One region of the Alishewanella sp. HL-SH06 genome, then DNA from elsewhere that is predicted to be linked to it. Evidence: predicted binding sites of a transcription regulator. Region 1 holds the regulator's gene; each other region holds the start of a gene.

Region 1 (2,274 bases):
CATTAACTCTGCCATGCTCATATTCATGGCAAGTAATTCTTGTTCGGCGGCTTTTTCACCGGCGATCCGCGTTTCTTCTTGCTGGATCCACGCTAAATAATCTTCTTCGCTTTTGGCGATCACCACGATTGGCATAAAGCCATGGTCTTTACCGCATAACTCAGTACATTGCCCACGATAAGTGCCAGGCTCGTCTACCCGAGTCCATGCTTCGTTAATAAAGCCAGGGTTCGCATCTTTTTTAATGGCAAATGCAGGTACCCACCACGAGTGAATCACATCATCTGAGGTCATTAAGAAGCGAATTTTTTTCCCAACAGGAATCACTAAGGGCCGATCGACCTCTAATAGATAGTTTTCACCCTTGGCCAGTTTATTGGCCACTTGCTCTCTGGGTGTCGCTAATAATGAAAAGTACTCAACATCGTGTTCAAGGTATTTATAATGCCATTTCCACTGCGAACCGGTAATTTGCACGGTCACATCGGCAGCAGAGGTGTCATCCATCGCCAATAGGGTGGTCGTGGCGGGAAATGCCATCACAACAAGAATAACGACCGGAATGGTCGTCCACAGAATTTCAACCTTGGTACTTTCATGAAATGAAGCCGGCTGCACCCCTCTTGCTTTGCGGTGAAGGATCATGGATACAAACATAATCCCAAACACCACTGCACCGATAGCACAACAAATCCAGAAGATGGTCATATGCAGTTGATAAACCTGCTGACTGATCTCCGTAGCGCCTTTGGTCATATTCAAAGGCATAGATGTTGATGCATTTGCCGATGCGGCAAAAAATAGGGTCGGCAGCGACCAAACCAGACAACGCGTGTTTGTCACTGTACTTCTCCTCTGTCATTTGCATTGCAAACTGCAGAAACCAAGAACACAGAACTACACGGCTTTTATGTAAACCCATCCTGACCGAATCTATGTGATAAGTTTCGCAATTTCTTATTTTTATTATTTTTTGTGATTTCGAAGCAAGCGCTGAAACCAGCAACTGTTAACTTTAATTATTTTTTGAACAGTTACCGCTTAAGAATTGTCCAGTATGAGCGTTATGTAAACCCCTAAAATGCAAAAGCACCGATAAAACCAAGAGGTCATACCAGTGCAATTATAAATTAACTTGTTGAACAGCGACTATTTTATAGCCAACTGCCGTTACGGATCACACCTACAGCAAGGCCTTCAACGGCAAATTGCTGTTCACGTAAATCGATTTTAATCACCTCAAAATCTGGATTTTCAGGAAGCAATAAAACTTCATGTCCTTGCCGCTGGAAACGCTTTACCGTTACTTCATCATCGACACGGGCGACAATCACTTGGCCATGTTCTGCTTGAGTGGTTTTATGCACGGCTAACAGATCGCCATCGAGGATGCCGATATCTTGCATACTCATACCTTGTACCCGAAGTAAAAAGTCAGCATGGGGTTTAAATAAATGCGCATCAATTTGATAATGATTTTGTACATGCTCAGCGGCTAAGATAGGTTGGCCAGCGGCAACTTTACCCACCAAAGGCAAACCCAATTGCTCGGGAACGGAATCGTCTTCCAATAAACGAATGCCTCGCGAGGTACCGGGCATCATTTCCAGTACCCCCTTTTTAGCTAAGGCTTTGAGATGTTCTTCCGCTGCATTGGCAGATTTAAAACCTAAACGCAGCGCAATCTCGGCACGCGTGGGTGGCATTCCGGTTTCTTGTTGGTAATCTTTGATTAATTGCAGAATTTCGGCCTGACGAGGCGTTAATGGTCTCATAATGCTGGCTACCTATACAGTAAGTACTGTCAGTATATACAGCCTTTTTCGAAATGCCAAGCGTTGTTCTGCAGCTGAATTTGCCAGCTTACGCAGCTGTGGTATTCTTAGCACTGTTCAGTTTGCTCGGTATCATTATGTTCTCAAGCTTGTCGTTACTGACTTTATTATTAAAATGGCCTATTCGCCTACTCGTTAAATTCAAAATCGTTCCTGATAACCCCCTACAACAACTGGGAGTTAATAAAGAACGGCCATTATTTTATATATGCCACACCGAATCAGCCAGTGATGTCGCCACGCTGCGTCGCGTTTGCCAGCAACTAGCCTTGCCCGATCCGCTTAGCCATGTCGAACTGCGGGGGCAGAAATTATCACGCATCTTATTTCTCGAAAAACCTCACCAAATCATTGGTGGCCGCAGCGATACCCGTGCATTAAAGCAAGGACAAACATTACTCGCGGCTCATTTAGCCAACCCCAAATTACAGGCACAGCT
Region 2 (2,274 bases), 600 kb from region 1:
TGGCGTTTACGGAGATTGAAATAGGTCGGGATAATCCCTTGTCGTTTAGCAAATGCCGTTTGAGTAAGGCCACTTTGGGCTTGCTCGGCGAATAAGGCCAGCCATTGTTCTTTAGTGCGTTTCATGATGATTACCCTGATAATTTAAAGAGGCAGACAGGGTAATGTTGATCAGTTAGGATAGGAATGTGTGGTTGGCGTTACGCTTACGAATTATCTCACCCGTTCCCTAAACGCCTTAAGCTTGCGAGGCGAAACAAGGGGCTCACCCAGACGGAGTTGGGCATTCTTATCGGTTTTAACATCGATGTGTCGAGTAGTCGAATGAATCACTACGAGAAAGGCAGGCACATTCCAGACTTTGATACGGCAAAAAGAATTGCCGCGGAGCTCGACGTTCCAGTCGCATATTTCTATTGTGAATCCGAAGAGATTGCAGAGCTGTTATTGTCCTATCACAAGCTAACATCAGAACAGCAGCAACGCGTCATCGCGTTTATTCGTGAACAGAACGAAGCACCTTCTGAAGACTGAGTTGCCTTAGATATACGTCAGCTGATACGTATATATTCTTTTAATCCTTCAGATACCCATTTTATCCAGCATCTGTCCGTACCAAAGAAGCACCTCGCGATAGGACTTAAAATGCTGCTCATAGATATACTGAACGGTATTATCGATGCTGACCACGCTGATCCTAATACCTGTCTTAAACCGGCTAATTTTTGGAAGGGTTAACAAACTTCTGCCCACCCCATGCCAGGTTGCAAGAATATCTTTGAACTGATGCTCATTTACCAACCGCTCTTCCATCATTCGCCTCTCACATTATTAATGTGAATTAAATGTAGCATTTCGGTTTAAGATTTCCAGTTTGGCCGGATTTTTCGGCGCACCCGCTTCAAAGAAAATCAAAAATCGCTATACTGTATTTATATACAGCTTTTGGGTGTTGAGATGTCAGTAGAAATACTCGGGCAGGCTGAGCGTAATCAGCCTGCATTTTTACCGCTATATGGCGATTTAATTTCAGCCGGCTTTCCTTCTCCGGCGCAGGATTATGTTGAACAAACACTGGATTTAAATGAACTCTGCATTCGCCATCCTGCTGCTACCTTTCTGGTTAGGGTAAGCGGCGATTCAATGAAGGATAAAGGGATATTAGATGGCGATGTCTTGGTGGTAGACCGCTCTGTGAATGCTGTTCATGGCAGCATTATTGTGGCCGCTTTGAATCGTGAATTTACCGTAAAGGAGCTATGCCTTAAGCCGGTTAAGCAGTTACTACCTCATAATAAGGCGTATCAGCCTATTCCTCTAACCGAGCAGGATGAGTTTGAGGTCTTTGGTGTAGTGGTTAGTGTGGTTCGCAAAATGGTGTATTGATGAGCCCGTGTTTTGCCCTGGTTGACTGCAACAACTTTTATGCAAGCTGTGAAACGCTATTTCGTCCTGATTTGAAGGGGCGGCCGATTGTCGTGCTATCCAACAACGACGGTTGTGTGGTTGCGCGCTCGAAAGAGGCAAAGGCTCTGGGCATTAAAATGGGTGTACCAGCCTTTGAATTAAAGCGACTGTTTGAAGACGGCACGTTACTCGCTTATTCATCGAATTATGCGCTTTATGCCGATATCTCTGCCCGGGTGATGAGTACGCTTGAAATGTTAGCGCCGGCAGTTGAAGTCTATTCGATTGATGAAGCGTTCATTGATTTGACTGGCGTATCACATTGCGTCGATTTAACGGCATTTGGGCAATCTGTGCGACATACCATCCAGCAAAACATTGGCATCACGGTTTGTGTTGGGATTGCTCCCACCAAAACCCTGGCTAAGCTGGCGAATTATGCCGCCAAAAAATGGCACAAATCAGGTGGCGTGGTCGATTTAACGGATAAAACCCGGCAACGTAAACTGATGGCATTGTTACCTGTCGGTGAAGTCTGGGGTATTGGCAGTAAACTCTCTGCAAGGCTTAACAAACTCGGTATTCACACTGTTCTGGATTTGGCTGATTCCAGCCCCTCTTTTATCAAGCAGCAATGCTCTGTGGTTGAATCACGCATCGTAGCAGAGCTTAATGGCGAATCGTGCCTGGCGTTAGAGCAGGTTGCTCCCACCAAAAAACAAATTGTCAGCTCCCGGGCCTTTGGTGAGCGCATCACCTCAAAAGATTTGATGCACGAAGCTATCGCTGAATACATCAGCAGAGCCTGCCAGAAACTGCGTAAAGAAAAGCAGCAAGCCAAGCAGTTAACGGTGTTTGTCCGCACCAG
Region 3 (2,274 bases), 1.9 Mb from region 1:
GCTGCAGTTTCGCTTCACTGACTTTTTTCAGTAATTGCCGTACCGATCCTAAACCAAGATAATAACCATCACGACATATAATAAAGTACCAACTCGCTGCACTGTGCTCATCTTCAGCAACAATGTTGCTGACTTCATCTAAACTACATTCAGCATCAACCATGACGGCTTGCGTATTCATGATCTGAGCAATTGTCTTTTTTTCATTCAGCGCTCGACCAAAGTTTTGCGAGAAAAGTGCTTGTAACTCAGAACGACAAATTAAACCTACTGGCTTATTATCATCTACCACCGCGAGAGTTTGTAAGCGGTGATCTTGTTCAAACATAGTAGCAACTTGCAACGCGGTTAATGAGGCTGAAATCGGCGCAACCGCCAACAAAAGTTGCAAGATATTATCTTGACTCTGAACCGTCGGCTTAACTTCAAGTAAGCGCTTGTTCGCGAGATTCTGCATAAAACTGACTTGTGGCCGTCCGAGCAAATAACCCTGGGCAAAATCAGCACCTAATTCTTTACACTGAAAGAGTTCTTCCTGCGTTTCAATCCCTTCGGCAATAATCAACGCACCGGTAGCTTTAGCTAAACTGATAATATTTTTAACAAAGGCCTTTTTGGTCGGGTCACGATGAATTTCGCTAATGAAATAACGATCAATTTTAACGAAATCAGGCTGCAACTCTGACCATAGCTTCAAACCCGAAAAACCACTGCCCAAATCATCAATCGCAATTAAAAAACCCAGATCGCGATAATGGTTCACCGCTTTAATTAATAAACTCGCCTCTTCTACTTGGTATTGTTCCGAAATTTCAATCACTACCTGTGACGGATCTAAACCGGCTTTTTGTAACATCGCTTTGGTTAGGCCGCTAGGATGATCAGCGGTCAGTAATAATAGTGGATTAACATTTAAGAATAATTTACTAGTGACGCCTGCACTGGCAAAGGCTGCAATACTCAACTCTCGGCAGAGCAGTTCTAACTCGGCTAACGCATCGCACGCAAGCGCGGTTTTAAACAGTTGCAAAGGCGAATGCAGCGGGCTGTTCGATGGGCCACGAATTAACGCCTCATAACCGAAAATCTGCGCAGTATTTAAAGTAACGATAGGTTGAAATAACGGCTGAAGCGCTTTGGCCTGCAAAATACTTTGTAGCTCAACACAAGACTGTTCTGAAGTTGCCATACATCAAATCCAAAATTAACAACAATAAAGAATATGCAGGTTGTATGACAACGATATGACTAAAAAAACAAACACAAAACACTTGCTTTTTATTTGAACAAAAACTACTGTATAGGCATACACTGTATAAATAACCAGCTAGAGGTTTACATGCTTATTACCAGCAAAACGGCACACCATGATACTCAACTTCGCAACAGCAAATCGTTAAACAATATTGCTGTGCCTTCCACGCAGGCCTCGGCATATCAACAGCATGATAATATCGAACTACAACTATTAAAGTTGCTACAACAACATCGCGATGTAGATGGCTGGATCGTATTAATCGCACCGAAAGTGAAACCTAATAAAAATTTTTGGGCAAGCTGCCAGATCCCTCTAGAAAAAATCTTAATGATTCATCCGCACCAGGTTAAGGATTTAGCGAAAACGGTACAACGCGCGATAAACAGTGCTAGCTGTAAAGTTGTGTTGCATGGTGGTGAATTAACTGATGAGGAAGCAACGCAATTAGCGCAATTAGCAGAGAAGCAGCAAACTGCGTTGTATCCCTTAACACAGGCAATGGTGAAACAACATTAAAACTCTATATCAGTGACAAGTGACAAGTGACATACTTTATCTAAGCTATGCATCACAATACTTAACAAAAAACGATAAATCATCAATAAAGTGAAACACCCTGAGCTGGCTTAGGGGTAAACTAACACGCATTAATGTGGAGATAACGATGCTGTGTTATTGCTGTTCAAAAAAACCGTTTATTGAATGCTGTGCCCCTTATGTATTAGAAGGTGAATTAGCACCAAATTGTGAAGCCCTAATGCGTTCACGTTACACGGCCTATTGTCTTGGTCAGATTGACTATGTTTACCAGACTACGCATCCAACACAACGTTCAGCTGAATTGATAGAAGAAATTCAACAGTTTGCTGATAGTGTGCATTTTTTTAAGTTAGCGATCAGCGAGAGCAACCAGAATATGCATAAAGGTGAAGTAAGTTTCAAAGCCTACTTTATTATCGATAACACCGTTGAAGTGATCACAGAACAATCATTTTTTGAATTTATTGATAAATGGT

What was found. The regulator LexA, encoded in region 1, represses DNA repair genes until DNA is damaged. The targets are predictions, from matches to a motif close to TACTGTATNNNNATACAGTA.
Region 2: umuD (translesion error-prone DNA polymerase V autoproteolytic subunit) is a predicted target of LexA. The motif match lies at 924-943, and genes of this name have one in related genera.
Region 3: ACUJFK_RS09730 (SulA-like leucine-rich domain-containing protein) is a predicted target of LexA. The motif match lies at 1,295-1,314, and genes of this name have one in related genera.

Annotation. Positions count from the first base shown of each region.
Region 1 is NZ_CP199752.1:70,839-73,112, forward strand. It holds gene coxB (cytochrome c oxidase subunit II) at 1-768, opposite strand, end outside; gene lexA (transcriptional repressor LexA) at 1,155-1,775, opposite strand; gene plsB (glycerol-3-phosphate 1-O-acyltransferase PlsB) at 1,856-2,274, shown strand, end outside.
Region 2 is NZ_CP199752.1:674,811-677,084, reverse strand. It holds gene tnpA (IS66 family insertion sequence element accessory protein TnpA) at 1-125, opposite strand, end outside; gene ACUJFK_RS02965 (helix-turn-helix domain-containing protein) at 186-533, shown strand; gene ACUJFK_RS02960 (hypothetical protein) at 582-815, opposite strand; gene umuD (translesion error-prone DNA polymerase V autoproteolytic subunit) at 957-1,385, shown strand; gene umuC (translesion error-prone DNA polymerase V subunit UmuC) at 1,385-2,274, shown strand, end outside.
Region 3 is NZ_CP199752.1:2,091,989-2,094,262, reverse strand. It holds gene ACUJFK_RS09735 (GGDEF domain-containing protein) at 1-1,189, opposite strand, end outside; gene ACUJFK_RS09730 (SulA-like leucine-rich domain-containing protein) at 1,340-1,774, shown strand; gene ACUJFK_RS09725 (YchJ family protein) at 1,923-2,274, shown strand, end outside.